3 regions of the Cytobacillus spartinae genome follow, and region 2 is predicted to be linked to each of the others. Evidence: riboswitches for the same ligand, from Rfam matches in the RefSeq annotation. Region 2 holds a riboswitch; each other region holds the start of a gene.
What was found. A riboswitch is a leader RNA that binds a small molecule or an ion and turns the genes downstream of it on or off. The one in region 2 is predicted to bind cyclic di-GMP.

Region 1: it holds a riboswitch for cyclic di-GMP, as region 2 does, so the genes downstream of both, ACFYKX_RS03160 (DUF192 domain-containing protein) here and ACFYKX_RS14040 (anti-repressor SinI family protein) in region 2, are expected to answer to the same signal.
Region 3: it holds a riboswitch for cyclic di-GMP, as region 2 does, so the genes downstream of both, ACFYKX_RS12380 (amidase) here and ACFYKX_RS14040 (anti-repressor SinI family protein) in region 2, are expected to answer to the same signal.

The regions. Positions count from the first base shown of each region.
Region 1 is NZ_JBIACK010000001.1:638,385-649,566, forward strand. It holds gene ACFYKX_RS03125 (CpaF family protein) at 1-2, opposite strand, end outside; gene ACFYKX_RS03130 (AAA family ATPase) at 179-1,027, opposite strand; gene cpaB (Flp pilus assembly protein CpaB) at 1,076-1,753, opposite strand; gene ACFYKX_RS03140 (pilus assembly protein TadG-related protein) at 1,763-2,680, opposite strand; gene ACFYKX_RS03145 (TadE/TadG family type IV pilus assembly protein) at 2,695-3,078, opposite strand; gene ACFYKX_RS03150 (A24 family peptidase) at 3,075-3,593, opposite strand; gene ACFYKX_RS03155 (Flp family type IVb pilin) at 3,690-3,869, opposite strand; gene ACFYKX_RS03160 (DUF192 domain-containing protein) at 3,866-4,261, opposite strand; cyclic di-GMP riboswitch class I at 4,329-4,417, opposite strand; gene ACFYKX_RS03165 (RNA polymerase sigma factor) at 4,782-5,315, opposite strand; gene ACFYKX_RS03170 (DUF6449 domain-containing protein) at 5,352-7,331, opposite strand; gene ACFYKX_RS03175 (ABC transporter ATP-binding protein) at 7,306-8,205, opposite strand; gene ACFYKX_RS03180 (GntR family transcriptional regulator) at 8,192-8,587, opposite strand; gene pgsB (poly-gamma-glutamate synthase PgsB) at 9,005-10,204, shown strand; gene pgsC (poly-gamma-glutamate biosynthesis protein PgsC) at 10,207-10,656, shown strand; gene ACFYKX_RS03195 (hypothetical protein) at 10,671-10,865, shown strand; gene ggt (gamma-glutamyltransferase) at 10,891-11,182, shown strand, end outside.
Region 2 is NZ_JBIACK010000006.1:170,841-182,022, reverse strand. It holds gene ACFYKX_RS14050 (hypothetical protein) at 468-1,586, shown strand; gene ACFYKX_RS14045 (CBS domain-containing protein) at 1,653-2,369, shown strand; cyclic di-GMP riboswitch class I at 2,656-2,741, shown strand; gene ACFYKX_RS14040 (anti-repressor SinI family protein) at 2,771-2,929, shown strand; gene ACFYKX_RS14035 (hypothetical protein) at 3,145-3,828, opposite strand; gene ACFYKX_RS14030 (hypothetical protein) at 4,085-6,358, shown strand; gene ACFYKX_RS14025 (glucosaminidase domain-containing protein) at 6,514-7,668, shown strand; gene ACFYKX_RS14020 (M14 family zinc carboxypeptidase) at 7,814-9,661, shown strand; gene ACFYKX_RS14015 (S8 family peptidase) at 9,868-11,182, shown strand, end outside.
Region 3 is NZ_JBIACK010000005.1:101,485-112,666, reverse strand. It holds gene phnE (phosphonate ABC transporter, permease protein PhnE) at 1-772, opposite strand, end outside; gene phnC (phosphonate ABC transporter ATP-binding protein) at 769-1,539, opposite strand; gene ACFYKX_RS12405 (phosphate/phosphite/phosphonate ABC transporter substrate-binding protein) at 1,782-2,720, opposite strand; gene ACFYKX_RS12400 (bifunctional metallophosphatase/5'-nucleotidase) at 3,001-4,587, shown strand; gene ACFYKX_RS12395 (DUF4097 family beta strand repeat-containing protein) at 4,645-5,598, opposite strand; gene ACFYKX_RS12390 (DUF1700 domain-containing protein) at 5,595-6,152, opposite strand; gene ACFYKX_RS12385 (PadR family transcriptional regulator) at 6,149-6,469, opposite strand; gene ACFYKX_RS12380 (amidase) at 6,695-7,573, opposite strand; cyclic di-GMP riboswitch class I at 7,613-7,698, opposite strand; gene ACFYKX_RS12375 (hypothetical protein) at 7,789-7,920, opposite strand; gene ACFYKX_RS12370 (amidase family protein) at 7,978-9,459, opposite strand; gene ACFYKX_RS12365 (DEAD/DEAH box helicase) at 9,625-10,767, opposite strand; gene ACFYKX_RS12360 (Ger(x)C family spore germination protein) at 10,922-11,182, opposite strand, start outside.

The sequences.
Region 1 (11,182 bases), on a different contig from region 2:
ATATCAATAGAAGATGTAGTGGTCCTATTTTTCTGTGTTTCTTGTTTTCGTACTTCCCTATATGTAGAGACTAAGTCCTTTTTAGGAAGGTAGTTAGGTTGTTGAATGGATACATTCGTTTCGATTGTTGGATTCTCTTCACGCGCCTGTTCTTTTTCCTTAATCCGGTTTAATAGACTCATTCTACTGTCTCCTCTCTTAAGCGCTTTCGATTAAAAAGCTTTGAGATAATAGAAGGCTTCGCTGATCGAATCATCGAAATCTCACGACGAGTGGTTAGTTGTTCTGCCATTTTAAAAACAGATTTTGCTAGCTCTGATTTTCCTTGATTGATGACAAAAGGGATGCCGATGTTTAAGGCTTGAGATGCGATTTGAAAATCGTTAGGTATATAAATAGGTTCTGCTTCCCCTAAAATATCTGGAACATCCCCTGCTTTTATAACACTTTCCATCGTTGCACGATTAATAACAATCCTTACTTTATCCCTAAACCCTAATATATCTAACGTTTCAAGTAGAAGTTTCGTATTTTTAAGTGCAGCCATTTCAAGATTAGTGACCACTAAGATTTGATCTGCTTTTTCTACGATATTAAGCGTTCTTTCTTGTAAACCCACCCCAGTGTCCACGACCACATAATCTTGCTGCATTAACAATAAATCTAGTATTTTACTAAGCTTTTCATCTGTAACTAACTCTGCAAATTCCGGTCTTTCTGGAGCTTGTAAGACCTTCACACCACTTTCGTGATTGCATAGAAAGCTTGCAAGGCTAAATTCATCCAGACGATCAATTTCTTCAACGACATCTTTGATGGTAAAAGTAGATTGTAAGTCCATAGCAAGACCAATATCACCGAATTGAAAATCACCATCTAGAATACTGATAGATATGTTCTTTTTAAATAGGGCTACGGCTAAATTTACTGTAAGCGTTGTTCGCCCTATACCTCCTTTGGCACTACAGACGGCAATCATTTCCCCTCGCCTCTTGCTAGTCTGTTGAAAATTGTGATTGCTGGTCATGAATGTTCACCCCTAACTAATCTAAATTCCTTTAACTACTCATTGTATCTACTTTTTCGGAGACTCTATTTTCGTATGTAAAGTAAAGTGGATATGACCGCGTTCAGATGCATTTACTAATACAAGAGAATCCTCTGGACTTAGCTCTAACGTTAAAGAGCTATACTCGGCATATTCTTCAGCTTCGTCGGTTGTAGCGATCATTTTTCTCCCAATGGCTAACACTCTAACCTTTGACAAAATTTGTTTAGACACCACAGTATCTTTATCATTCACTTTCACTACTTCACTAAAAATAACGTCAACTACGTCCTCTGGTTCGATTAAATTGGATATGGATTGAACGAAATTAACCCCGACTGATACTCCTCTAAATCCTTCTTTAACCTTTCTAGAAACAAACAATGCTTCTTCCTTCTCTGACTTAATTCGGTGAGTTAATAATGCCTCTCCAGCCTCGATATCAGACGTAGCATATTTACCTTCAACTGTAGAAAGATCTGTTAGTGTTTGAGGATGGACGCCGTCCTTTGGCAATTGAGCTAACTCTACCATCGAGGATGTAATTCTCTGATTCTCTTTAATGGCTTCCTTTGCCACGAGTACCTCAACCGTGTTTTCGTTTATAACAGCTGTTGTATCAAATTTTTTCATGTAATTGAAAAACAAAAAGGTGGTAAAAACTCCCATTAAGAGTGCAATAAACATGATTAATTTCGATTTCATTAAAGTCACCTACTCTGTTAATCTGATTGCAAAAGCACCTTTACTTAAACCATTACTCCCTTCAAATCCAGTACCTGCCCTTTCTATAAACATGCCAGTTATAGAAGTATCCTTAGAGTCCATCGGGTCAGTAATGTAAAAGTAGGCAAAACCAGTAATCTTTATGCTTTTCATCTGGTTTGTGTCATGTTCATACGGTGTATAAGTCGGAATTAGGATGATTCTAGAACAATTTCGATCATAAATACTAGTTTCCGTATGGAGACATCCATCTACGCGTTCTTTTACTGCAGCTCTTGTTTTTCCAGCTATATTACCAGTTTGGGTTTCAATAATATCCCCTACAGAAATTTCTTGGTTATACCCTTTCCTTAAGTTTTCTTCATAGGTATTAGCCCCTGGACCCCCAAGAGCCAGAACGCCAAAATTTCCATACTCAACCCCGGTTGAATCAACTTTTAATTGATATTTCTTATAGAATTCAAGAGCAATCGAATCATCTATACCGAGTGGTGCTGCACCTATTGCTCTAGCCATTACACGCAGTTCAGCAGCCGCATTGCTATGTACATCTAAACTATTAAAGCCGAATAACTTCGAAAATGAAAGAGGTACTGTCTTCTTTAACTCTATTTCTACACGCTTCCCCATCGTGATGGAAAGTTCCTGTATACTTGTTTCTTCCTGATGAGATTTTAGCACCTCAGTTACTACCTCTCTAACCGAATCTTCTCGGTTAGTTAACTCTTGTGCGCCAGATAAAACAGCTGCATTGGCTGTTTTTTGCAAATGGCTTTTTGTCATATACATGGTCCCGCCATCAATTACAAGACCTACCATCACTAATAAGCCCATAAATGACAAAGACACTAGTAAGATAACGTTCCCTTCTTCTCTTCGAATCAATTGCCTTAAGAGTTTCTTCATGTGTAAAACTCCTCTCATTCCACTCTTATCGTAGATTCGGTAGACAATATAAAAGGAGTAGGAAAAAAAGTTGAAACAAACGGAGTGATGATATCAACTGGGTAATCCAATGTCACTGTCATATATTCACCAGACTGACGATTTGTGTCGTTTGGAGAGATGGTTATCTGTAGTAAGTTAGGGTTTCCTAAGTGAATATAATTTCTAGCAAACTCAGAGATTTCAGCATCATTTTTCCCTAAACCACCTAACCGAACCGTTTCTTGTGTTGCTAAATGAAGATGCGTATAAGAGTATAAAATTCTCCCAAAGTCAAAAATACCAGTCAACAATAGTAACAATAATGGTAGTAAAAGTGCCATTTCTACTAGGGACTGACCTTTTTCGTCTTTTATCATAAAATCAACCACCCTTTTGCTAGTAAACTCATGAATGCTCCACCAGCAATTGCTACACCATAAGGATAAGTTGTTTGTAGTGCATCTTTATCTAGAGCAAGTGGTATCTTAATCCCATGTTTGTAACTGGAAACAGTATATACAATCGATTTAAGACGTCTTAGAGCACCTTTTCTAAACATGATAACGAATAGTGCAATAAGGGCTCCTATTATTGCCATGTAAATGCCAGTGGTCATTACAAACATAGCTCCTTTTAAAGCCCCGACTAGAGCTAAAAGCTTCACGTCTCCAGCACCCATTCCACCCATTAAATAGGGAATTAACAATAGGGCTAAACCCACCCCAAAGCCTGTTAAAGAAAATAAGATCCCTGAACCAAATGGGGCAAAGGCGTGTAAGATTATTGCTACTATTAGAGCTGGAAAAATGACCTTATTATATATTTTTCTAGATTTGATGTCCGTTATCAGACAAATGAGTAATACGAGGATTAACAAGCTATCAAAAATCATAAGGATCCCTCACTTTATAAGAGAATCTCACTGTGAATGCATTCTACCTTTTAAAAAAGGCCTTACGTTAATTAACGCAAGACCTTCTTCTATTTTTTATGAATCGTCACGTGTTGAGACGCTAGTCAATACTTCATCAAACATTGCCTGAATTTGTTCTTTTAATAAAACTAGTGTAGCTACCACACCAACTGCAATAACTCCTAATACTAATCCGTACTCAGTCATCCCTTGACCTTGCTCTTCTACTACTAGTCCTTTTAATTTGTTCATCATGTTAAATTCGCTCCCTTTTCATCATTTTTTTTGAATTGCACTTTATGTCCTACTTTGGTGTTTGTTTTCTCAATCGTTCCTGCTGGAAGTTCTACTACAGAACTTGCACGGTGGATTACTTTTCCGATCTTTCGCGGTGAAAAATGTTCGAAGCATGCGATCACTTCATTTTCTTCAGATAAAAACAACACATCAATTGGGTAATTCATAAAGAAAGTATGAATGGAACGGCAGGGTTTAATATGTAGACCATTCCCTGGTGCTAGCGATTTTGTAAACATTAGCCCGACTAGCCTCTTGTGGAAGCTGTATGCTTGTCCTACGCGATTCGCGATTTGCTGATCGTTCACCAGGTTCATTAGTCTCATTACTTTTTCACCTCTTTTCTCCAACAAAAATAACCCCTGCCTTTACCGAAAGGGGGTTTAGTGAAAAGTAGACAGACTACTCCCTAAATCTTTCGGTAACTGGCTGGCCTAGTGCTAGATTGCACCTTAGCCCCTGTAGCTTTGCGTCACTGACTTTCATCAGTTTTGCCTTTATCGAGATTCAGCTTTTTTTATTTATCCGACTGATCTCTTAACTAAATGATAAATTTACCAACACAAATCGACAATCCGGCTTTTGACTTATTTATTTTTAGAAAATTCAGCAAATATATACTTCTATAGTCCTATTAAGACAGAGTGACCCCTGTAATATTTCCTGGTTTTTTAAAAAAACTAGTGCTAATAGATGTATATATTCTGCGAAATATGACGTTTTTATTAACCTTTTAAATGGGTATAACCAAAGCTCTATTTGTTAAAAAATTGACTTTATTTCCTCTGGGACAAACATACTATCTCTCAAATATTGGAAGAATGAACATATTAAAAAGACCAACTCTCATCGAGTTGATCTCTAAATATATTATGCCAAACTCCTCTCCACCATCATTGACTTTAAATGTCTCTTTGCTCGATATAAATTGGTTTTTACCGTACCTTGTTTAAGCTTAAGTTTTTCCGCGATTTCTTTTTCCTTTAGTCCGGCCTTTATTTTGAGCAGGAAGACATTTTTCTGGTCCGTAGATAAGTTGTTAATTACATGCTGTATTTCTTCCTCAAAAAGCGCTAATTCGACCTCTTTTTCAACATCCTGGCTTGAACTAAAATGTAGCTGATTTGATTCTACTATAGAATTTTCTAAGAAAACTTCACTCTTACGCTTTTCTTTTCTTACATAATCGATGGCCGTTCTAGTAGCGATTGATGATAGCCAAGCTCCAACTTTGCTGTGATCCTCCAGAGTATCTAATTTTTGATACGCTTTAATAAACGTATCTTGAACCACGTCCTGAGCATGATGGTGATCTCTTGTTATACTATAAGCAACATGAAACAGACGTTGACTATACAATGAACAAATTTCTTCTATATCCATAGTCATACGATTTTCAGCCAAACCTGCTCCCTCCCTTCTAAACCTTTTCTTTATATTTTATTGAAAAAATTGTTTTACAAAATCAGGTGCAAACTCATCTTCAAATGAGCGTATAACTGGGTAGTTTTCGTTTTTAAAATAGAATGCGACTAAATACCTCTTTTTTCTTTCATTTTCTACCATGTAGTAGTCAATGGATTGATCCATAGCAATTTGCAATTCATTTCTATCCTTAAGCTCTAACACATCCGAGCTTTTCATCATTTTGTTAAAAATCTCTTCATTGGAGTAAGCGTACTCAGGCTTATCCATTTCTAGTTTACTTACCTCTACTACTAAGGCATGTGAAATGTCCTCTTCAACGACCATTGCCTTTTCAGCCAATCCCTTTTCTTTCAGCCAAGCTTCTAACTTTTTATAGGAAGGCTTAAACAGGATGTCCATTCCATGTTGGTCATCAATTTTCATAGAAATATGAGATTGGAAGCCTTTATTGTTGTACATCTCATCATAAGATGCTGCGTAGATTTCATCCTTTAAGATCGATATTACTTCATTAATATCTTCTGGTTCTGAAATAACCGCATGTCGACCAGTTGGACCTGCAGGGTTAAAGCTGATAAATTCAACATCTTCTTTCAGGCGAAAAATCTCATTGTTTGCTTCTTTATACTCAATGGACTCGTGAATAGGCTTGATAAATTCTTTGTATAATTCTTTGTTAATATAATATTCACGAACGAGATTTTTGCCGTTCTCAAGCTCATAAGCAAAAAATGCTCTTCCATTTCTCGACTCATTTTCTACATCATTTTTATTAGAAATGATTGCTTTATGAAATTCTTGGACAAATTTGATGTTTTGATCTTCTTCTAGTGATAATTTATCGATTTGGTAGTCCGAACTGTAGTAATAATAGGCATGTTCACTTAAGTGAACGCTTTTTATTTCTGATCGTTCAGGTACTTTATCTTCGTATTTCGTAACATCAAGGTGTAAAGCAACAAGAATGATAGCTAACGCACCCACATAAATGAAGTAACTTTTAAAACTACCAAAAACTCTCCATGTTTTTTGCAGGACCATTTCAGCAACGATATATCCAATAAATGACCCAATAATGTACCCTGCTATTAACCAAGCGAAAGACTGATTTTGTGTTTCACCAAGATATAATGCCACTAAAAATGCGGAGCAAAAAGTTGTTCCAAATTTAAAAATAGGTTGTAAAATTGGAAAAACAAGCGCCTGGGATACAGCTTCAAGCTTTCTCTTTTTATATAGAAATACAGATAATCCATAAAGGACGATAGAAACCATAAGATACAGCCAAATGACCAATGGCTCTACTTTTTGATGATTTAATTGCTCAGTAATAACTAATGGTGAGAAGTACTCCATCTTGCTATTTAAAAAGTAGTCTTGTGGGAATCCATACAAAAAGTACTGTAAGTTAGCAGTGATTAACACAAGCAATCCTAATGGTAGCAATAAGAAAATATAGGTTAGTGCGCCATGTACAATGGATAAACCAGTAACCATCCCAATAAATACAGCACCCATATAAACAATGATGTTAATGAGGATCATAATCCCAGCCCAGTAGTAGATATCCCCTACTGAAAAATACGGTTGTAAATCCCATGTTATATGTTGAAAATGAACAATGATGGCCGTTGCAATAACTGGGATGATCAGAAACAATAAACCAATTAATGTATATTGATGGAAAATATGTGTTCTTTTGATGGGTAAACTATGGTATAAATCTGAGCTTTGTTTTACTTGTAAATAGCGGAAAAGAAACACTGCTAACAAGACAGGGATAGAGATCATTAAGATGATTTGAAGCCCCACATTATACTGAAATAAATTATCTTTAACCCAAAATTCTTTATGTTCATTTGTAACAGTCATTAAAATATCCAGTGGAATCGCAAATACTAATGTTAAAAAATAGATGATGGAGATCCAACCAATATTTCTACTAATCTGTTTAAAAAACTCGCTCTTAATCAAGGATATTTTTGATTGCATAGCCAACATCCTCCATTTCATAAATAAAAATTTCTTCTAACGTTAGTGGGAGGATATCAAATATGACAGGTTCGTATTCTTTCACTCTAGTTCTGATATCGGCTTCGTTCCCTCTGACAATGCATAGTAACACGCTTCCTCTCTTCTCACTGTGAAGCAGTTTTAAGCCTTTAAATATGTCTGCTGGTGAGCCATCTTTAAACGCTAATTGAATTTTGTGAACATCTGACTTCAAATCGTCCAACTCTTTTTCAATTAACATATTCCCTTTATGTAGGATCCCTACATAATCACAAATATCTTCAACTTCTCTTAAGTTGTGAGATGAAATTAGAACCGTCATTTCTCTCTCTGCGACATCTTCAATAATGAGACTTTTTATATTTTTTCTAACAACTGGATCGAGCCCATCCATCGGTTCATCTAAGATCAGTAATTCTGGCATGGTCGATAATCCTAATATAAAGGCGCATTGTCTTTGTAATCCTTTTGAGAAGCGATGAAGCTTTCGTTTAGGATCAATTTGAAATGCCTTAATTAAATTTTGAAATCTCTCCTCATTCCAATTACTATAAATATTTTTATAAAACTGCCCCATATGTGTAATCGTATATTGAGACAAAAAGTAAGGATGGTCAGGAATAAAGAAAAGTTGATCTTTTATCATTGTGTTCTCATATACGGATTGATCATTAATGGTGACAGATCCTTGATCCTCTATGTAGATTCCAGATAGAAGCTTAAGCAAAGTGGTCTTTCCAGCACCGTTTGAACCAAGTAAGCCGTAAATAGATCCTTTATTGATTGTTAAATTTACATTTTCTAATGCGTCTGCATCCTCAAAAGACTTACTCACGTTTTCAAACTTGATCATTTGCACTCCCTCCTCCTACCCCAGATTCTATATCCTTTATGATTTCGATAATCTCAGCACTAGTAATACCAAGGTAAATAGCCTCTGATAAAAGCTTTGCTAATTCACTTTTAATTTTCATGATTTTCTCATTGTTTTGTTTAGGACTTGAAGGACTAACAAAACTTCCCTTTCCTTTAATTGAGTAAATAAATCCTTGAATTTCTAGTTCTCTGTATGCTTTTTGGATCGTATTTGGATTAATCGTCAATTGTTGTGCCATTGTTCTAACAGAAGGTAGCTGCTCATCAGACTTAAAAATCTCCGTGATGATAAGTTCCTTTAGCTTATCAACCAACTGTTCGTAAATAGGTTTCCTGCTCCTTACATCCAACTCGAACATAGTCACCCTCCCATCTGTATTTAGTGTACTATGATTCGTAATACAGTTAGTACAGTTGAATTATATTACAGGCTTTACCAAATGGGAAGAGTTTTTTCTAAAATTCTTTTTTATTTCCAGTTTTAAATTTGTTTTCACTTTCATTAAAAATAGATGTCTTAAATAACTCTAAAATCTACAAACCCTTATTAAAACGGTTACAAATTCTTTCACATAAATTGGAATTTAGACAAAAGCTCATCACTATGCCTTTTGTAGTTTAAGGGTAAATTTACCTACCAAATATGCTTTACTTCTACCTAGCTGAGGAGTAGTATTCATTAATGTGTTTCCAGCCAAATCCCATTTTTAAAATTATAGTCCCTACTAATAGGCGGCTCGTAAATAGAATAGTTCGTTTTTGAAAGGAGTTTTTTAATGTTTGGTATTGTTTCTTTTTTTATTGTGCTTATCTTTCTATTAGGAGTTATTGAAAAAAATCGCCATATAAAAAATATCAACTCTATACCTTTAAGAATTAATATCAATGGAGTTAGAGGAAAATCTACTGTCACTCGCTTAATAACTGGGGTTATTTCTGAGGCAGGCTATAAAACTGTAGGAAAAACAACAGGTACTCAAGCTCGTATGTTGTATTGGTTTGAAGACAACGAAGAACCCATTGAACGCCGTCCAGAAGGTCCAAATATTCGTGAGCAAAAAGAAGTTGTCAAGAAAGCTGCCTCTTTAAATGCCGAAGCACTTGTGAGTGAATGCATGGCTGTTAATCCCGATTACCAAATAACCTTCCAAGAGGAAATGCTTCAAGCAAATATCGGTGTTATTGTTAATGTTCTTGAAGACCATATGGATGTTTTAGGACCTACATTAGACCAAGTTGCTGATGCTTTTACAGCGACAATACCTTTTAATGGTCATCTAATTATTAACGAAAGTCCCTACGTACCCTTCTTTAAGAAAATTGCTGAAGAAAGAAATACTGAAGTGATTGTGTGTGATACTTCACGAGTTTCTGAAGAATTTTTACTGAAGTTTGAATATATGGTTTTCCCTGAAAATGCGGCATTAGCTTTAGCGGTTGCAGATGCAATTGGAATCGATGAAGAAACAGCATTTCGCGGGATGTTAAAAGCTTGGCCTGATCCAGGATCAATGACCATATTACCGATTGGAAATTCATCAAAGCCAAGTTATCTTGTTAATGGTTTTGCAGCAAATGATGCTTCTTCTACCATTAATATTTGGAATCGTGTTAAAACCCTCGGTTATCCAACTGAAAAACCTGTTATCATCATGAACTGTCGAGCTGACCGTGTCGACCGAACAGAACAGTTTGCGAAAGATGTATTACCATATATTGATTGTGAAGTTCTTGTTCTAATAGGTGAAACAACTTCCCCTATTGTGGATAATTTCAATGCAGGAAATATCCCAGCAAAAAAACTATTAAATCTTGAATATAAGTCCACTCCAGATTTATTAAAAGCACTTAAGCCGTATGTACTCTCAAATCATACGATTTATGGTGTTGGGAATATTCATGGTGCTGCAGAACCTTTAATAGAACGCTTAGAGGAATTTAAAATTCATAATACAGAACTAAGAAAGGTGGAATAAAAATGATCGATGCAAATATAACGGTTGCATTAATTATCGGAGTAATCTTGAGCTTATTATTTGCTGAAAAAACTGGAATTGTACCCGCTGGCCTAGTTGTCCCTGGTTACCTAGCACTTACAATGAGTGAACCTGCCTATGTGATTTCGATATTCTTGATAAGTTTTATTACATTCCTCGTTGTAACTAAAGGAATTTCTAAGTTTACGATTATCTATGGAAGACGTAAGTTTACAGCGATGTTATTAACGGGAATAGCCTTAAAATTATTATTTGATTTCACGGTTCCTATCGATTCTATAGCTGGGACCGGCTTACATGAAATTGGAATTATTGTACCAGGTCTAATTGCAAATACCATTCAAAGACAAGGTGTATTACCAACTACCGCAAGCACTTTATTATTAAGTATTGCTACTTTCTCAATTTTTCATGTATCTAATATTTTTTAAAAGGAATGATATAAATGAATACAGTTGTTCAGAAATCTCGTGTTTTATCAAAACAAGGTCGACGCATTTGGGGTAAAATCTCTTTTAAAAACTCATATAGTTTTAAACAATTTCTATTAATGTTTGTAAAAGAACAAAAAAAGAACTCGACCCAACAAGCTGTAGTTGGAATTATTATTTCAACACTTCTGCTTTTAGTATTATTATAATTACACTACACTAGGATGATGATTAGTGCCTAGAAAACGTCTATCCATGCTATTATTTATCAGCATATTTCTTATAGCAATAGTTCTATTTAATTATGGCAAAGATGACAGACTTTTACCGAAGCTTGATGAAAGAATTAATAATCTAGATTTACTAAAAAGAAAACCAGAGCTAGGTAAATATTCTGTTGTAGCAGATAACCCGACGGCAGTTGAAATCGGAATGGCAGTTCTAAATAATGGCGGAAACGCTGTGGATGCTGCTGTTGCGGTTTCGTTTGCATTATCTGTGCTAGAACCCTATGCTTCTGGTATTG
Region 2 (11,182 bases):
CCGTTCTATCGTTTAAGCAGAAGGTGTTTAGCATAACCCCTAAGAACTTGTTGACCCTGTTAGAATACTTTTCTTCGAGGGTTGTTCCAAACCTTTATATAAGTATGTCCTTCTACGCATTTAAAAATTTTGATCCCTACTAATTTAAGTGGTGTAAAGATTTCCTTCATATGAATTAATGGCATAATCAACATCCCTTCCAAAATATTACTTATCTTAATTATAACTTAATAATGAACGTATTTACTTGAAATGTTCTCGATAAATTACGACAGGGGAACGTCAATTTTCGAGTGAATGTGTGATAGATTAGGTTAGCAATTTTATATTTTTTCAATAAAAAGAGACTTGTTTAAAAGACAAATTGTTACGATTTGGATTACTATGAGAGAAGATGAGTAAAAATGTGAATCTCGGGAGAGTTAATGTTGGGAAAGAATGGTCTACATATATTGGAGGTTAAAGCGTTGTTTAAAAAACATATAGAGAAATACCTAGGCACATTTTTTGCCTTCATATTACTAGGAGGAGCTTCTATTCAATTTTGGAATTTTTCTTTTATAGATATGCCCTTTCATGTAGGTATTATTAATAAGGATCGAACAGCTACCATCTTATTTGGTATCACTGCAGGAGTGCTCTCCCTGGTAGGTCTTTTATCTATCTTTATATCTTTGAGTTTTCAACATCGTTTAGAGAAAACGAGAGAATTATACTGGGACATGGTTAACCTTCCATTTGAAGGAATTAATACAGAGAATACGATTAAGAGGATGACGCAGCATATCCGACAATTTCGTAAAATTAGAGGCGGAACAGACTTATTCACCCATATTGTGACAAAAGTAAGTTTATTTACAATCCTCTTTGTATGCTTAATTTGGTCCGTTTATGTAGGTTTGGTTGTAGAGCTCGGTTTAGAAGGGTTTTTAATCATTATCTCCACTATTTTAGCCATAATCATATTATTATACTTTTTTAATATTCTTAGACAAATTAGTCATATTGATAGAATCAGTGATTTACCTAAGTTATCAAATATGTTAGACGCACATAAAGAAGAAGATCTCCTTGCTACACAGTTTTTACCGATGTCCACACACCTAGCCTTTATAGGCTACTTCCCAGAACTTGAGGGACAGGCATACCAAACATCTCCTACTAACATGTTGAAAGGTAACTACTATTCTGAGGGACAAACTCTAACGTTATTTATTGAGATCCCTGTAAATCATATAAATGTTAGAATCATTAGGTTGGTAAAACAAGGAAGGAGAAAAGAATTATATAATGGAGGAATCCATCTAACAAGAACAATCATTAACTTTGAAGAAAGTCAGTTCAATGGTTTTGTAAAAGAATGGGAACAACATGGGAAAGGGCTTGCGGTACATCTCCCTGTAAAACCAGATTGGCTATCTAAAGAAGATAAGGGTTATGAAATTGCCTTAATGTTTTCTGCGTTTGATCTCCCTTCTTATATAGTAGAACTAGAATATAAAAAGACTAAAGAAGATAGTCTTATGTTAGTAAAAAGAAGTATTATCCCTGTTAATGAAGAAGGGGAATTGGAAGAGAAAATCTAGGTGAGCCATGTAGAATTGTTCATAAAGAGGTAAGAGAAATTATAAGAAGATAAAGAGGGGACTCACATGATTACGGAACAGCTATTATCAGAAAGATTTGAGGTAAGTTTTAATCAAATACATGACGCATTAAAGAAAATAGTGAAGATTAGAGATGACCGTTTTTCCGTGCTAGTAAAGGTTGGTGCGAAGCATCACCAAGCAATTGAAACGTATAAAAGTGACCTTGAGCAATATGCAAAGTTAAGGAATGCAATTGTTCATGATAAGGTTGATATTGGATATTACATAGCGGAACCAAACATTAAAGTGGTAGAACATATTGAAAAAATTGCAAGGGTACTTAACGGACCTAATTATGCGACATCTATTGCAACAAAAGAAGTTATTTTCTATAACTATGAAGATAGTATCTTAAAGGTCATTCAGGGTATTAAAGAGCATTCTTACTCGCAATACCCAATCTATCGAAACAAGGAGTGTATTGGGCTCCTCACGACAGGAGCAATTGTCAAATGGATGGCTATTAATGTAGCAGAGAATATAGTCAAGCTTGATTGTATAAAGGTTTCAGATATTTTAGAGTACGAAGTAGAGCATCCAATTGCATTTGTTCCAAAATCAATTAATATCTTTGAAGTTGAAGAAATATTTGAAAATGCACATAAGGATAAAAAAGAATTAGAAGCAGTCATAATTACGGAAAACGGAAAAAAACATGAAGCTCCACTAGGGTTAATTACTGCATGGGATCTTATAGAAATAGATTATACAGTTGAGTAGAAGTTTTAATATACTTGAAGGTTCTAATTTTTGGTGTGAGTTTTTTAAAAAATAACACTTGGTTTTTGTTGTATATAAGGGGGCTAGGTACTTCTTTCCCCTTCCTAGCCCCTCGATTCACAACAACTATTAAATATTTCATAAACCGTATTCTAAAGGATTCCGTAAAAATTGTCGCTTTTTAAGGGAAAAAATATTTAGAAAATTATGTATCTTTTCGCAAAGTGACAAGTTTTGCAACATGTTAATAGTAAAATATCCCTGTGAACTACTAATTATAATATTAGACAGTAAAAGGCAAACTCATTGAAAAGTGAGGACGCAAAACCACAGGTCTAAGGTAAGGGGTACTAGGATGGCTGGGTTGCCTGGAATACGAAAAGTATTTTAGGGGGAGAATAATGAGAAAAGTGAACGAAAAGCTTGACTCGGAGTGGATCCAACTGATTAAGGAAGCAAAAACAATGGGCATTGACATGAATGAGATTAGAGAATTCCTGGAGAAAAGGGGTGACGTGGAATTTTCCAATTCTTCATATGAATGTCGTGCAGTGATTTAGCCATCTAAGAAAACATATAAATGTAATTAAAGTAAGGAGAGCATTTGCTCTCCTGTTTTTAATAGATTTTTTACGATATCTCTTTTTGGCTTTTCTCGATGAAGCTTATTCTTTATGCTTCATTCAATTTCCAGAAATAGAGGTGAAGATAATGTGGAAGCCTTATCAATATTTTGTAATTGTGCTTGTGTTCTAGGATTAAGTCACTAGTGCAATTAAAAATCTTTAAGTTGATTGACTACTCGGGATAGTCTTTCTTGTTTTTTTGCATTATAGGTTTGGCGAAACTCTTGTGCTTCATTTAGGCTATGACCATTTATCTCTAAATCATACTCGAGCTGTTGATAGATAATATTAAAAGTTCTATCAGCATTTTGTTCCATTAGATTTGCAACCTCTTGATACTTCGCAATTAGGTCACCTTTAGGCAACTTGTTACTAACAAACTCTGCTTTTGCCTCTACTACCAGCTGATCAACTTTACTCGTTTCTTGAACTTCTAATTCTGTAAAGAGAGCGTTATATTTAGCTTTAATCTCGTCTACGCTTTTAGGCTTATCCTCTTCTGTTGAACTTGATTCGCTACTATTGCTAGTATTAGTAGATCCAGATTGTGTTGAATTTTGTTTAGTTGAACCATCTTGATTTTTGGTAGAAACAGTACTATCTCCTGCCTCTTCGCCACTTTCATCGTTTACTTGGGCTTCAGCATCTTCATTTTTCGATGAACTTGAGAAATTTGCGCTACTACTATCATTTGTCTGTTTTTTCGTTGGATTATTTATTACTTCCTCTGCTTTTTTTACAGTCGTTTCTACTTTTTTGTTCCATGTATAGTTGCCAATAAAAATTACTACTATGACTAATATTATTATACTGAAAAGTCCAAGCCGCTTCATTTTAATCCTCTTTTCTTCCAATGTAAATTAATGTTACCACGTATTTTTTAGTCCTGTCATTACTAGATTACAAGATTCAACAAAATTGTATGTGAAAATCAGCAGATAATATTAAAATACGACAAAAATGGTAAATTTTTTAAAAAATATTGTGTAAAAAGACCTAAGATGGTAATATTTATCTATGTATGTTTGTGTTATACAAATAATATTTTTATATAATTATTTGCCATTATTAAACAAAAGGAGTGTCAAAATGACTAAGAAAAAACGTATTCTTACTAAAACTGTAATGGCTGCTGCTGTTGCATCATCTGTGTTTGCTGTATCAAACTCTGCAGATGCGGCATCTGTAACAGAAGCAGAAAAAGCGGTTGTAAAAGCTGAAAAACTTGCTGGTGCGTTAAAATGGGAAGTTTCAATCGAGCACCGTAAGAATGTATATCCTAACAACCTAGTAGGATATCCAAATATGAAATTACATAATGATACAAAGAAAGCTTTAGCAGATGCTACAAAACTTGTATCTACATTAAAAGGTAAAGAAAAAGAAGTTCTACAAGCTAGATTAGACGCTAACGTTTCTACATACTTAAAACGTTCAGTTGCTTACATTGATGCTGTATCTTCAGGATTGAAAATTCAAAAGAAATACGTTGAGCTTAAAGCTAAGTTTGACAAAGGTCAAATGGATGATCAAACGGAAAAATTATACCATGAAGTTTCATGGGAAATTAAGAAGAATTCATTTATGCTTGACCGTGTATATGGTGTAACAACTCGTGAAGAGTTTAGAGATTTCTATAAAGAAACAGCTGAGGACCTTCAGAAGGAACTATTATATCCAGTTTCTATCAAAATGCAAATTGATCGTGCTGCAAAAGCGTTAAAAGATAATAATGTGGACCAAGCAGCTGGTTATTTAGGAAACGTTGAATACTTAGTAAATGAAGCTGCAAACAACGGTGCTGATGTTTCAGACAAGTTATTCGTAAGTGCTATGTCTAAACTTGACGCTGCTGAAGAAGCTTTTGAGAAAAAGGGAACTCTTTACTTTGCAAATTCTAAAACTGAGACGACTGAATTTGGCCCTGAAACAGGTAGTGAAACAGTTGAGAAATCAGTTTACATTTATGCTGGAAAAGACGAACATATCAAGTTACAGAACTTTTCTATCAATGGAAACTTAGTAGTACTAGGATCACCTGCTGGTGCTGGAACAGTCTCTCTTGAAAATATTAAAGTGAATAAAGTAAATAACGTAGGCGGAAACATTATCGTAGAAGACATCGCTGACCACAGCTTATACCTAAAAGGTGTTGAAGCGGACAGCGTCGTTGTAAATGATGCTAACGGATCTAACCTAGTTGCAGAATCTGGTGTTAAAGTTAAGAGCTTAGTAGTTTCTGAAAAAGCAGGAGCTAAAGGTGCTGTTAACCTAGAATCAAAAGTAAGTGGAGCATTCGAATCTATCACAATCGCTGCTAAAGGTTCAGAGAAATCTGAAGGAGTAAACTTAAAAGGTGACCTGTCTACAACTGCCGTAACCGTTACAGGTGAAAATGCAAAAATCGCTGTAGCTGAAGGTGCAACTGTTAAAGAAATTAAGTTAAACGCTGTTGCTAATGTAGCGGTTGCTAAGGGATCTACAGTAAAAGAAATTAAGAAGGATCCATCTGTTAAAGGTGAAGTAAAAGTAGATAACAAAGGTACAGTTGAGAAAGCTGAAGAAGGTATTGAAGTTGGTGGAAATGCACCTGTAGTTGTAGCACCGCCGGCAGCACCGGCACCTGGCACGGGAACTGGTGGGGGAGCAATAGTAACTCCTGTACTGGATACAATTACTACTGGTCTTGTTGGAGAAGTATTAACAGATTATCACAATGGTACGTATGAATTGGATTTGAGTGATGTAGAGGACAGTGATATATTCGAACGTATTCAAATTACTTCTTCACCTTCATCTAGTGTGTCTCTAAAAGTCAACTCACTAACTGCAAGAGGTGCTAGTGATTGGATTGACTCGCCAATTCAATTTACAGGAACAAATATTACTACAAGAGACCTTTTTGGTAGCCTAGATACTGGTGCACCAGGTATTAAAATGGAAAATATGCGTGCAGTGTTCGCTGGAACTCCAATAGTATTAACTGGTGTACTAGTACATTCAAGTGGAGGTCAAACTTCTGAAATCACTGTTACTATTAACCTTGGAGTGGGACAAGCAGCCGTTACAACTTTTACTAACACATTTGGAACTATAACTAAAGTTGGCAACGATAAAATTACGGTGGCGATAAACTCAGGCCAGGGGTCTACGACTATTGGTACAATTGAAAATTCGACCAATGTTGATTTTTCCCAATTACTAATTTCATTTAACTCGGATGCTACTCCTGATGATGCTAGTAGTTTAGAACAAGCCATTAGAAATAGATTTGCAAATAAATTACTGGAAAATATAACTCTAGGGGAATTGAAGGGGAAATCCTTTAGTGCAAATGGGTTTGAGATAGAGTTCTTAAACTAATGTAGTTATTAAAAAAGTGGTGCCAAATAGGTACCACTTTTTATGTGTAAAGAATGTAATCAAGATAATGCTGTTGCTGTTTTAAACTTTTTAATGTAAATAAACAATTACAAGTCGATATTAGAAATAACAACAACAGAAGAAGGAGTGCGCATATGAAAAGAATCATAAAGTTGATACTATTGTTAACGATATTAATAGGTAGTACTGGTTTTACATTTCCAAATCATAGTCTAGCAGAAACAAACAAAGTCCCTATCGCTGGCTCATCCATCCTAACCGCCAAACAATTAGGCGATTACGTCCTACTACATAACCCTGAACCAAAACTGATAGGAATTGATATTTACAGATTAGCAGATTTATTTCTATCAATTGGCAGAATGGAAAATATCCGTGGGGATATCGCCTTTGCTCAATCAATCCATGAGACAGGCTTCTTTAATTATGGTAATGATGTCTTACCAGAGCAGAACAACTACTCAGGGATTGGTGCAGTTGGTGGAGGGGCACAGGGTGCGTACTTTAAAACTCCTGAAGAAGGGGTAAGAGCGCAAATTCAGCATTTAAAGGCCTATGCCAATACGGACCCATTAGTTACAGAATTAATTGATCCGAGATTTAACTATGTTAAGAGAGGAACTGCTCCTTACTGGACAGACCTTAATGGAAAATGGGCAGTTCCAGGTAATTACTATGGGGAGCTAATCCTAGGTATCTATGAAAAAATGAAACTAATTCAGTTGTCAATTCCAAATGTCGATAGTACTATCACTCATGATTTACCAATGGCATCCTTATACTTAAAATACGATCGCCCACTAATGGCACCGGATGGAAAAGTCGCTAAGGTACTTAAAAAAGGATACACCTATCGTATCTATGGAACATTGGGAAATAACTATAATTTAGGTGGATCCTATGTTGTAGTGGCTGATAGTAGCAAAATGAATCTCTATATTGGGAGACTGTACATTCCAGATAATAATAGTGTTCTCTCAAAGCCCGATGGCAAAAAACACCGTAATTTAAAAGTAGGGGAGACTATAAAAGTTTATAGTTTTGACGATCAGGCTTACTATGTTGGTGGTGGCTACTATATTAATAAAAATCAAAAACTGTCCTTTTATAAAGGGATGGTTACAATAAATGATGATACACCACTTTATAACTCAAACGGTGAGGTTGTTCGAACCCTTACAAAAAACCAGCAGTTTAGAGTCTATAATATAAAAGGAAAGAAATTAGAAGTGGGTGGCGGCTTATACATACTTTCTGACAAAAACAAGAATAGCTACCTAAACCTATAATGAATATAAAGGTCTACCTGGCTTTACTTGGGTAGACTTTTATTATGGTAAAAATTGGTCACAGAATAGTAAAAAAATATTCTAATAGAATGTATCTATTAATGGTACGATTAATCTATCATAATTTGGTTACTTAGGAGGATTTATGAAACAACTCAGATTTACTTTTATTGTTCTACTGCTATCATTTTTCTATTTTTCTTTCAGTGGTAAACAGGCAGAAGCAGCCGTAGTAAACCCAAACCAAGTGTATACATATGAAAAGATGGAGCAAGATATTATGAATCTTGCAAACACATATCCAGATCTAGTTACGTATAAGGTAATAGGTCAAAGTGAATATGGGCGAAATATCTATGCCGTATCTCTAGGGAAAGGTCATGCGAATGTTTTTATAAACGGCTCACACCATGGTCGAGAATGGTTAACGACTACGCTTAATATGTATATGATTGATCAATATGCTGCAGCATACGAATCTGGAACAAAGATTAGTGGCTATGATGCTAGAAGTATATTAGACAAAACGACTATTTGGTTTGTCCCGATGGTTAACCCAGATGGTGTAACATTACAACAATACGGTTTAAAAGCATTCCCATCTTCTGTTCATCAAGATTTAATAAAGATGAATGATGGAAGCAAAGACTTTAAGCGTTGGAAGGCAAATGCCAAAGGAGTCGACTTAAACCGACAATATAATGCTGATTGGGCGAATATAAAATATAATCCAGGTAAGCCTTATTATAAAAACTATAAAGGTACTAAACCACATAGTGCGCTTGAGGTTATTGCTGTTCTAAATTTTGTTAATGAAATTGATCCTGAGGCTACAGTAGCCTATCATTCAACTGGAGAAATCCTGTACTGGAATTTTCACCAAACAGGAAGTTGGTATAATCGTGATCACAATTACGCGAAAAAAATAGGTGAGATGACAGGCTATCGTTTAGTCTATCCAGGCCCGAATCCTTCCGGTGGTGGGTTTACAGATTGGTTTATTATTCAATATAAAAGACCAGGATTTACTCCAGAAATTTCAAGGTATTATAAAGAAACCAGCCCGCCTCTTTCTGAGTTTCCACGAGCATGGACAAAGAACCAAGCAGTAGGTCTTTATATAGCAGATCTAGGTTACCAGTTAAATCAAGCACGGATGGGAACGATTAAAAAAGAAGCTGATAATAAAATAGCTCAGGCTATCACGAAATCCAAAGGATTACGATTCTATTACTCTGGTAATATAAAGAGTGCTGCAGATTTAGTAGTTGATGCAAAATTTGCAAAGGCCTACCAAGAGGCTAACAAAAGTATTGCAGCAGCAGAAAAGCAGATTAAAGCACTACCCGAAAAAGAACGAGCTATCTTTACTACTAAGTTAAATGAAGCTTATTCTTATAAAAATAGTGCTGCTGTATTTATAGACACAGTAAAAATCGGGCAGACATTATTATTAAAGAAACAGTCCTTAGATGGAACCGTAAATAACGGAATTCTTAATGATGATACCGTAAAGTCCTACCACGACTTATCCTATCAGATTAAGAAATCAGAGATTTTCATTAATAAAATGTACGGATCTCACGTAAGACCATTAACAGCTAATCAATATGTGTTGCCTGCTAAAATAACGAAAGAAACCATTATTTATGAAATTTCTAGATATATGGTTACAAAAGAGATTCAAGTGCTATTACAAGAAGGAACACTTGAAGAAATTCCTGCGAAATTTGAAAAGTTAGAGAAACTTGAACAGCAATCAATAGGAATAAAAGAACTAGGAAATAAGCTGCACCCAGGGAAATATCCAGATCTACCAAAATTTGAAGAGACGCTTCAATCCATGAAAGAGGAAGTTCTAAAACAGTACTCTGAACTTCAACCAGTAGTTGAAGAAGTAGAAGACAGTACAGAAGAGAGTACAGAACCAACCCCAACAGAAGAAGAGCAATCACAGAATTCAGATCAAGTTGAAAGTAACGAGACACTTTAATACACTAATATGGAGAGCTGGCTTCGGATTCGAAGCCAGCTTTTTCTATAGTTGAATAAGATCGTCTTGTACATTTGGCCCCCTGTCCTTCTCCCCGCTTGTATTATGTCGAATAACCTAAAAACAACACTTATGGAAATCCTTGCTATTAATTTACACAAGTACTACCATAGAATAGTAGACTAAAAGATTAAAGGAGGATGAGAATGAGTAAAAAATGGTTAAAAAAGTCCTGTGCAATTGTTGCAGGTGTAGGGCTATTTACTAGCAGCTTCATCTCGCCTGCATCAGCTCAAATTAATATTAAGGACACACCAGCTGTTTCAGCAATTAAAGTTACTCAGAAGGATCTACAGGAAAGACTTGATCAAACGAAGAGATCTGCTGTAAGTGAGGACACGCTTGTTATCAGATATAAGCGACCTTTAAGTACTTCTCAGCACCGTCAAGCAGGAGGTAGTATTCTTCAGCAGTTTTCGGATTTAAATTATGTAGTTGTTAAGGTCAATGGCAAAGAAAAATTGAATAATATTATTGAAAAGTATAAGAAATTTGACCAGGTTGTTTCAGTTCATCCTTCTGTCTTTTATAAACCGTTAAGTCTAGAAGATCCAAAGGCAAAAGATCAGTATCAAAATAGTCTCTTACAGCTCGAAAAAGCACAGAAATTAGCTGGTAATCATAGTGTTACCGTTGCGGTAGTTGACCAGGGAGTTGACATGGATCATCCGGATTTAAAAAATCGCCTACTTCCAAGTTTCAATACTGTAAACCCGATGAATCAGGGTACACCTGATTACCATGGTACGCATGTTGCAGGTATTGTTGCAGCAAACAAAGGGAATGGGATTGGCGGTTATGGTGTAAATCCAAATGCGAAAATTCTACCGATAGATGTATTTGATAGAGGCTGGGGTGCAACAGATTACGCGATTGCACAAGGTATTCTACTTGCTGTAGAAAAGGGTGCAAATATTATTAATATGAGCCTTGGTGGACCGATGAAGTCTCCGTTGATAGAAGCGGCTATCGATAATGCATTGGAGAAGAATGTTGTGGTTATCGCTTCAGCAGGTAACACTGGAGACGATTCCCTGAGCTATCCAGCGGCCTACGAAGGTGTTATTAGTGTTGGGGCAGTGAATAGTGAAAAGAAACTAGCTAGCTTTTCAACTTACGGAACATCCGTTGATGTGGTTGCTCCAGGGGAAGAGATTTATGCGCCAATCTATGAGTATGAAAAGAAATCAAGCTTCCAAAAGATGAGTGGTACTTCAATGTCAGCTCCAATGGTATCGGGACTCGCATCATTGCTTTTATCTAAGTACCCCAACTTAACTCCTCTTCAAGTTGAGTACATATTAGAGCATACGGCAGAGGATTTGGGCGATAAAGGGTTTGATACGACTTTTGGAAATGGCATGATTGACCCAATTAAGGCCCTGCAATTTAATATTAATGACTTACCAGAACTAACGACTAAAGAGTGGAATAAAGAGGAGATCTTCAGCAGAGCTGAAA
Region 3 (11,182 bases), on a different contig from region 2:
TAGTACTGATGTAGTCTATTAATAACACCACAACTAAGGTAAATAGGATAATTGTGCTTGTTTTATCATACTCAAGGAATCCAAGTGTACGGTCGTAATAAAGTCCGATACCACCGGCTCCAACTAGACCTAATACAGCAGCCCCACGGACATTTACTTCAAATGTATAAAGTACATAAGAAGCGTAATGAGCCAATACTTGTGGAATTACACCAAAAACAATCCATTGAATTTTATTCGCACCTACTGAGGTCATAGCTTCTAATGGGCCTGGATCAATCGCTTCTATCGCCTCGTAAGTTAACTTAGCTACTAGCCCAATAGAAAAGATCGTTAAAGCTAAGATACCTGGTAACGGTCCTAGTCCAAAAATCGAAACGAAAATAGCTGCTAAAAGAAGGTCAGGTACCGTACGTACTAGATTTAATATAAAACGCGCTGGCTGGTAGATCCATGAATTTTGAAAGATATTGCTAGCTGCAAAAATAGCAACTGGTATCGCAATAATGGCCCCAAAAGTCGTACCAATTACAGCCATTCGAATGGTCTCAAGCATCGCTGCAGTAATATTGTCAAAATACGCCCAGTTAGGTGGGAACATCTGATATAGGAGATCCAGCATATTCGGTAAACCGATAATTAGTTCCCCCATTGTGGCATCCGTTTGAATGGCACTTCCCCAAAGCAGTAATAAAATCAAAGTACCAGTAAGGTAATGCTTTACCTTACTAGGAGGTTGAGGTATAGCCTTTTTTTCAGGTTGACTCATCATAGATCCTCTCCTAAAAGTTCATCAGCCTGAATAGGACGTCCGTAGATTTCAGAGAACTTCTCATCGGTTGCTTCTTCTACAGGTCCATCAAAAACAACCTCTCCAGCACGTAAACCAATAATTCTAGTAGCATATTCTCTAGCTAGATCAATGAAATGCAGGTTCACTATCGTTGTAATCCCTAAATCTTGATTAATTCTTTGTAAGTCGTCCATTACTTGCTTAGTAGTAAGGGGGTCTAACGAAGCCACTGGCTCGTCTGCTAAAATAATTTTAGCTTCTTGTGCTAATGCACGCGCAATCGATACACGCTGCTGTTGTCCACCTGATAATTCATCCGCACGTGAGTAAGCTTTTTCGATGATGTTTACGCGATCTAATGCATCTAAAGCAAGCTCTATATCTTCTTTAGGGAATAAGCCTAATACTGTTCTAAGTGTTGAATGGTATCCCACTCTTCCTGAAAGAACATTCCTTAGCACCGATGAACGTTTAACTAGATTAAAGCTCTGGAAAATCATACCGATATCACGGCGAATTCTTCTTAACTCTGCTCCATTAGCTTTAGTGATTGATTTTCCATCGATCACGATTTCCCCTTCACTAATTTCATGAAGTCTATTTACAGAGCGTAGAAGTGTGGACTTTCCTGCACCAGATAGACCAACAATAACTACAAACTCACCTTTTTCAATTGTTAAATTAATGTTATTTAAACCTTTAACACCGTTTGGGTATGTCTTTGAGACATTCTTAAATTCAATCACTTAAATACCAACTTTCCGTATTTTTTCATGGTAGGGTTTCTTACTATTTTCTCAAAAAACGATGGTATTCTATTCATTCGGCTTAATAGCTTGGCCAAAATGTTAGTTATAGATATGATACTCAGCTATATCTTTTAAATATTTTCAGAAAACTGTGTGAAGTCGCCTATACGTAAAAAAAGCCAAGCCAGTTGAACTGCTTTAACTGGCTGGCATTTTGTAAAGTCTAACTATATTTAAGACTATTCAGTTCTTACTTTTTCACCATACTCACGAACGATATCAAATACTTTATCTTCTGATGGAGTATAACCTTCATGAGAGTAGATTTCTTTAACAATTGCACGTCCTTCTTCATCTTGACCGATTGCTACGAATGCATCTTGAATTTTCTTAACCCAATCAGCATCCATGTCAGAACGAACAGAAATTGTGTCATTTGGAATACCTTCTGTGAAGTGAATTACTTTAGTATCTTCAAAAACAGTTGGGTAATCACCTTTAACGATGTTACGAGCATCTTGGAATACAACCCCAGCATCCACGTCACCATTTAATACAGAGATAACAGCTTGGTCATGACCTTTAACAGTAACACCTTCAACATCTTCAATTGGATCAATACCAGCATCCATTAAAGAAGCTGCAGGCCAAACATATCCAGCAGATGAAGTTACATCTTGGAATGCAATCTTTTTACCTTTTAAGTCTTCAATGCTGTTAATTCCAGAGTCAGCTTTAACAACAAACATTGATTTGTAGAAGTCTACTAATTCTTCAGTTGGAGCACCAGTCTCATCATCTACACCATAACGTTGTGCTTGAAGAATTACATTAGCAGCACCTTTGTCATGAGCTAAAACATATGCAGTTGGAGGTAAGAAACCAACGTCTACTTTTTTAGAAGCCATTGCTTCGATAATTGTATTGTAGTTAGTTGAAACGCTTACTTCTACAGGAATTCCAAGTTCAGCACTTAGTAAATCCTCTAACGGCTTTGCTTTTGCTTCTAAAGTATCAGCATTTTGAGAAGGAACGAATTGAACAGTTAATGTTTCAGGAACATAACCTTCTTTTCCACCTTCTGCATTAGAACCTTCTTCATTGTTTGCTCCGCATGCAGCCAAAACACCTGTAGCTAGAGCCAAAGACATACCGATTGTTGCTAACTTTTTAAACATCAGTAAACCTCCAAAATTTGTTTTATAGGTATTATTTGTTATTACGAAATGAATTATATCACAAACTTTTCAGTTTAAAGTAAATTTTTTGTAAAAAAATTAATAAAATTGTCACATTTTGTTTTAAGGGTATTGTAAGCTGTATAATATCTATAAAAATGCTCTTTTATAGTGCATTTGTCTTAAAAAGCATTACAAATCTTGTAAATTTCTCTATGAAATAAAGCGATATTATATTAAAAGGAATAAAGAGTCTTTTTTAACTGGAGGAAGTGTCTGAATGGTTGATAACAAAGAAATGTGTGAATTAGTCATTCTTGAAACGAGTGATGTTCACGGGAATGTTCTACCTATTAATTATGGAAATAATTTAGAAATGCATAAAGGTCTGGCTAAACTGGCTCATCTAATTAATCTTGAAAAAGAGAAGCATCCTTATTCATTATTAATTGATAATGGAGATGTTATTCAAGGAACTCCGCTTACTTATCATTATGCAAAGTTTCTTAGTGATCAAAGAAACCCTATCATATCGATCTTAAATGAGCTCAACTTTGACGCTGCAGTGATAGGAAACCACGAGTTTAACTATGGGCTAGAACTATTAGAAAGATCAGTAAAGGAATCTTTATTCCCTTGGCTATCTGCTAACATCCTAAATGAAAAAACGAAAGAACCGTTATTTGGTAAACCTTATCTAATCAGGGAGTTTGATAATGGACTTCGAGTTGCTATATTAGGTCTAACTACACACTATATTCCTAACTGGGAAAACCCGAATCATATAAAAGGGATCGTCTTTGAAGACGCATTAGAATCAGCTAAGCGATGGGTAAACCATTTACGAGAAAATGAGAACTATGATTTATTAGTTATTTCCTATCACGGAGGATTCGAAAGAGATATTAAGACTGGAGAGCCGACTGAAACATTAACCGGAGAAAATCAAGGCTATCAAATGTGCATGGATGTAGAAGGAATCGACATTTTATTAACTGGACATCAGCACCGGACACTTGCGGATGAAATAAATGGTGTCACAATTTTACAACCAAGTTTTAACGGGCATATGCTAGGCAAAGTTAAGGTCCAATTTGAGCAAAAAGATGGCAAGTGGATGGTGAACAAGAAATCACCACAATTAATAGATGTTTCTGATACAACATTAGTAGATGAAAAGGTTGTAGGAATTATTGAGGATTATGAAGTGAAAACTCAAGAATGGTTAGACCAGCCAATGGGCGCTATTATTGGTGATATGACGATTACGGATGTTATGGAAATCCGCTTAAAAGATCACCCAATGATTGAGTTTATTAATAAAGTTCAAATGGATGCAGGAGACGTAGAGATTTCAAATACCGCTCTATTCCATAATGAATCGCCTGGATTCCCAAATGATGTTACGATGAGAGACATCGTCTCCAATTATATCTACCCTAACACGTTAAAGGTGATTAGAATCACTGGACAAGATATGAAGGATGCGCTTGAAAAATGTGCCACGTATTTTAAGTTAGATGAAAACAATGAGATATCAGTTAATCCAGAGTTTATCGAACCAAAACCTCAGCATTACAATTATGATATGTGGGAAGGAATCCAGTACGAATTAGACATACGTAAACCTTCTGGACAAAGAGTTGTAAAGCTTGAGCGTAATGGCGTACCGATAGAATTAAATGGAGAATACGACGTTGTCATGAACAACTATCGCGCAGGTGGTGGAGGGGATTACCACATGTATAAAGATAAACCTGTTATTAAAGATATCCAAATCGATATGACAGAATTAATTGCTGACTATATTTTAAAAAGAAAAACAATTGAAGCTACATGTAACGATAACTGGAAGGTTATATTTTAAATAAAAGGATCCTCTCATCTTCCAGAGGATCCTTTTCGTTATTAATAGTAGTGTTTCTTAACGGAGGTTAAAATCCCCTGAGTTTGTGTTAACCGTTAACTCATACTCTCCAGAACCAATCTCTCCAACAATTTTATTTTCTGATTTCTCTTCATACTTTACATTTTTAAAATCAATTTCACCTTTTCCAGAGCTCCCATTAAATCTAATAGCTAATGAATCTGGTTCGTTATTAAACTCAACATCTACATCTCCACTTGATGCCCTAGCATCAATATGACCTGTAACTTCATCATTATCAATCATAATACTACCTGAAGATGCCTCTATTTCTAGTTCACCAATAGCATTCGTTAAGTTGATATCACCAGATGATGTGTTAAAAATAGATTTTTTCGCGGTTTGATTATCAACAATTAAGTCGCCACTATTTGCCTTTAATTCGAACTTTTCAGCACGGTTGTTATTTGAATGGATTTCACCGCTCGAAGCCATCATCGTAAAATCATTGTCTGACACTATATCATCTGCAAAAATACTACCTGAATTCGTCTCTAACATAATCTCTTTTGCTTTATGATCAGCTATTTCAATATCTCCAGAAGATGCACTTATTCTAATAGACTCATATAATTTTTCAGGTAATCTTATTTCTAAGTTGGTATCTACAATAAGTACCCCTATATTAAACTTAATTTGGTCTTCTCCTGCTATTGAAATCTTAAGAGAATCCCCTTTCTCCTTTACATCCAGTTTAATTTCATCTTCATATTTCCTACTTATTTTCCCATTAAGATTAATCGTAATATCACTGTCATTTGTTGAAATCACCTTTAAGTCAGTTGCAGATATATCAACCTCAATATGATCAATATTCTTTCCATTTACTACTTCTGTATCTTCTAAGCTGTATGTGTCAAATGAAAAGCCACCGGAAGCACTTACTGATACAATGGTTCCTGCAATCCCAATGATTAATAGTGTTAATAATCCGTATACTAATTTTTTCATGCCGCTTTTTCTCCTTTAATGATTCTAATATTAAATCTTATATACTTAAGAACTAGGTTGTAGAAAAACTTTCCTACATAAATCATTCCGATACTCATTAACATCCCTAAACTAAACAACGTTATGGAAGCAAAGATATTTACTGCGAAACTTTCATAACTAAATCCCCACATTGAAGACGTAATCAGTACCACTGGTGAAATCGTTAATACTAGTGCCACAGCACATAAAGCCACATATGCACCAAATAGCCCTGCAATCGGTCCGACTATAAAAACTAAATTAAAGAAACTAACACTGATTGTTGCAAGAATGGCACGAAATATATTGGGTACGGATTGCTCCTTTTCCGCTTTTACAATTCTATATTCCGCTAGCAAATCTCTTGCAATTACATGTGGATCTCCGAGCTCAGCCATAAGTTCGTTTTCATTTTTTCCATTCGCAAGCCCAATTTGAAAATGTTCTTCATAGTCATACATCATTTCTCTTCTATCATGTTCCGGTACTTTCTGTAATAAAGTCTCCAGCTTAATTAAAAATTCATTTCTCATTTCCCCATACCCTCCTCAATAAATTCATTTACTGCATTTGAAAACTGCATCCATTCTTTGATTAACTCATTCATATACAAGCTACCTTTATCTGAAAGCGAATAATATTTCCTCGGTGGCCCTTCGGTTGACTCAGCCAAATACGTAGTTAAGTAATCTTCCTTTGTCAGCCGTCGTAGTAATGGATAAAGGGTCCCTTCTGCGACTGTAATTTTATTCGATATATTTTGAGCTAGCTCATAACCATATTGATCCTTTTTAGATATTAAAATGAGTACACATAATTCCAGCACACCCTTTTTAAATTGAACATTCAAGTAATCACCTTCCTACTGTCTTAAACTCACTACTGATTAAAGTACAGTAGTTGAACAACATTTGTTAGTAATTATTACCACATTTAGTATAATATAACACACTACTGAATAATGCAAGGTACTGATTAATATTTTTTTATAAAAATTTACATTTATGGGTAAACTCTACCTAAATTCCTTACAAAAGAAAAAGATTCCACCAAAACATTGGTGAAATCTCATTTATTAATACTCCATCCTCATCCAGCTTTGTAGATGGTGAATAGCATAAGTCACGTTACCATTATAGTTTGCCTGAACTTGTTTCAATTGTTTGAACATGTATGCTTCTCCCTCTTCATGAAAAGAAACATAGTCCGCTTCCTCTGATTTACCTGTTTCGACACCAATTATAATCGGTTTTCCTATTTTTTGAGCTAATTGTACTTCAAACTTTATTAACTCAATGATCCCATTTGGGCCTTCTACTCGATCCCGATATGCCATTAAAGTGGCTGAATCGGCTTTTCGAATAACCCAACTAGCAAGATCCCCTTTTCCATACTTATTTTGAAATTTAATCTCGTCAAACCAAAATGGAATATCTATCCCTATAGGTAACCCTAAACGATTGGATTGTTTTTTCGCTTCTATAAGTAGAGTTTGGTATTGCATAACCGCATTCGCTTGATTCCTGTTCCATTGTTCATGTAAATATGGTTCAACATCTATATGCACACCCGAAAATTTTTCATTTGGGACCGCCTGTTGCTGATAGGTTCTTAACCAGCCAAACATGTTATCCATCTTGCCTTTTGATTTTCCCCAATCAGGAGCACCGTCCAAAGCATGTATTTCAATATTATGGCTCCTTGCTTGGCGAATGAAATGTTCATATGTTTCAAATGGTATATCTTGATTAATTTGTAAAAACACTGTGTTAACATGCTTTGTTATTAAAAACTTTAAGACTTCATCCTTATTTGTGTGAATTGCTTCGGTATCCCAGAGCCAAGTGGAAACGGGGACAAATTCATTCGCATGCACTGTTTTCGGATTTTGAGGGTATTCCATTGTAAGAAACCCCAATGCAACCATCACCCACATCATTACTAGTCTTTTCATATTTACTTCCTCCCTTGAGTGCCGACACCCTAAAAGGAGTCTGGCAGCCTGGCAACCATACGAATTTTACGCTTAGGCCCATAGCTTTGCGTCCTTGCTTTTCAACAAGTTTGCCCTTATCAGTTTATAACGTTACTATAACGTTTAATTTTGAATTTGAATACCATTCGGTTGAAAACGTAACAAAACCTCCCTAATTTGGGAGGTTTCTATCATTATTCGTTTATTGGACGATTCGGTTTTAGTTCTTCTTTAGGAGTAAACTCAACTAGCTCTGAGCTAGTTTTGCCTCTTTTTTTATTATTATTTCGCTGAGCATTGCCATTTCCTAACTTTTGTCTACCCAACTACCACCATCTCCTTTTAAAATCATTCAATGGTAGTATGACTTTATTGTGTTGTCCTTATTCTAGATTAAGGTTGGGTGCTTTTCTTACTTTCGTCCCCTGCTCATAACTATAACCTAGCTTTATAAGAGTAGGTTCTGTGTAAGCTGTACTTGTGAAAGTAATTCCAACTGGCTCTCCCTCTTGTGTATACCCTGCTGGAACTGTGATGGAAGGATAACCAGCTTTTGCAGGAATACCCGCGCCAAAATTATTCGGGAAAACAATAGCATCTAATTGATGCTCTTTTAGTACAGAATCGATTCCTTGCTCAGTTGATAAGTGGATATCCTTTTCTAGTGCAGATATATATTGTTCCTCAGTTAATGTTCCTGAAGTTTTTTCCGCTTCTTCAAGGATCTTTTGTCCATATTTTAACGTTTTTTCACTGTGTTCATTATTAAACTCAATCACATCAGCTAGTGAACGAACTCTTGAGTCGACAGGAAGACCTTGTAAATAGGCGTTTAAATCCGATTTAAATTCATACGTTAAAACATCATAGCTCCACTTTGCCTTTGTTGATGGGATCACAATGTTTTCGACTACTTCTGCCCCTAGTTCTTTAAGCTTTTCAACAGCTTCATTCATTACTTTAAGCTTATCCTTGGATAGATAGTCGAAATATACCTCTCTACATATTCCGATACGGGCACCTTTTAGCCCATCTTCTTGTAGGTACTCAGTAAAATCAGCTCCTACAAGTGTGGTATTAGTACGTGTGATAGGATCCTTATCGTCGAGCTCTGTCAGTGCATTTAAAAGGTATGCAGCGTCTTTAACTGTTCTTGTCATCGGTCCTGCAGTATCTTGACTATGTGCAATCGGAATGATTCCTCTTCGACTGATTAATCCTACAGTAGGTTTGATCCCAACAAGAGAATTTTGGCTTGCAGGGCTTAGAATGGAACCTGATGTTTCTGTTCCAACTGCTACTGCCGCAAAGTTAGCTGCGATGGATGCCCCGGATCCTGCACTAGAACCACCAACATCAAATTTACCTGGACCATAGGGATTTAAAACCTGGCCACCTCTTGAACTATAGCCACTTGGCATTCCTTCCGTCATGAAGTTTGCCCATTCCGTCATATTCGTTTTCCCCAGGATTATAGCACCTGCTTCTCTTAAAGAAGCTGCTACTTGTGAATCTTCTGTAGCATAAGAGTTTTCTAAAGCTAATGATCCTGCACTTGTATGCATTTTATCACTTGTGTCGATATTGTCTTTTATTAGTACTGGAATTCCATGTAGCGGACCGCGTGGACCTTTTTGTTTACGTTCTGAATCTAAAGCTGCAGCTATATGTAAAGCTTCAGGGTTTACCTCTAATACTGAATTTACCGCAACTCCCTGCTTGTCATACGTACTAATTCGATATAGGTACATGAGGACTAACTCTTTTGAAGTTAATTCTCCATTATTCAATTTTTCCTGCATATCATCAATAGTAGCTTCTACAAGCCACTCATCATGTAATTGTTTCAAACGAGGATTTTCCATTTATTTTAGTCCTTTCGGGTATATTTTTCGGGTGTCTAAATAATACGGTATAGTTCTATTTATAAAATATTCTATCTATTTCGTCAACTTAATTGGATTATGAAAAATCCTCCAAAAAAAAAGACTACGCTCACCACTAACATGAACATAGCCTCATCAACTAATTTATTTTTCTGCCTTCACACCATCCGCAACTTGACCTTTATAAAATACTTTCTTCTCAACCTCTACATTTAATTCTTTACAGAACTTCTTTAATTCCCGTTCCTCTCGTTCTGTGACAATAGCCATAACCGTGCCTTCTGCTCCAAACCTTCCTGTTCTTCCAGAACGGTGGACATACTGCTCTATATCTTTCGGGAAATCAAAATGGACGACATGGGTAATCCCTTTAACATCTAAGCCTCTCGCAGCAACATCTGTAGCAAGTAGCATATTTGTTTTTCCTGTTCGGAAGTCCTTAAGGGCATTCTTACGTTTGTCTTTATTTAAGTCACTATGAAGAATCGCCGTTTTTATATCCTTGAAAGTAAGTTTTTCTGAAATAACGGTTAAGTTTCCAATATCCCTGACAAACACTAATACTTTAGCATCTTCTAGCCTTGCTATTTTTTCAAGTAACTTTATTTTATCTCTTGGTTCTGCACTAAAATAGATGTGATCAACGTTTCCTGATTGGATCGTTTCATCCTTTTTAATCCTTATGATCTCTGCGTCTCTAGTTAAATCTTTAGCAAGCTTTTCTGTATGTTCCGGAAGAGTTGCTGAAAAAAGAACTACCTGACGATCCGCCAATGACGACTTAACAATATGGTCTACTGTTGACAGGTGCTCACTCGTTAAAAGTTGGTCCCCCTCATCGAGAACAATTGTTTTCACTTCATGCATTTTGATTTTCTTTTGTTTAATTAACTCTAATGTTCTCCCTGGTGTTCCGAGGATGACGTGTGGGTTCTTTTTTAATTTTTCCAACTGTCTTTTCACGTTTGCACCACCAATAAAGGATGCAGCTCGAATGCCACTACCCTCACTCCAAGTTTGGACCTCCTGAAGAATTTGCATGACTAATTCTTGTGAAGAAGCCAAAATCACCACTTGGATAGACTTTTTTTCCGGATCAATTCCATTTAGGACCGGTAATAAATAAGCTAAAGTCTTCCCTGTTCCAGTCGGTGATTCAGCAATAACATCCTTTCCCTCTACTATAGCCGGAATAGCAGAAGCTTGTACCGTTGTTAATTGTTGAAAGCCTGCTTTTTCCCACGCAGCATTTACAAATGGCTTCATATTCATTAAAATATCGCTCATTATTTTCTCCTTTAATATGTAGACTCCTCTAAACCTTTCCTACGGCCTAGTTCTACTTCGTTCTTGAATGTCACAAATTGTTGTAATTACTATATTACCTTATTAAAAGGATTCATGGTTTATCAAGCTTTTGTTTGAAATAATTTTTCCACATCTATTCAACCGCTGGTTCGCTTACTAAGAAACTCTTACTTTTAATTCCACTTCTAATGAGGTGGTACTTTACATCAACTTCAAAATTTGCCCGTGAAAACTCTTCGTTCCACTTACCCTCTACCTCTTTATATTTTTTATAGTGCTGTCTATTCATGACCTCTCCAAATCCAAAGATGTCTAAACCAAAATCCTTTTGCACTTTATTTAATGTACCTTCAATTTCATTCTTCACATGGGCGTTAATTAATTTCTCCATTTC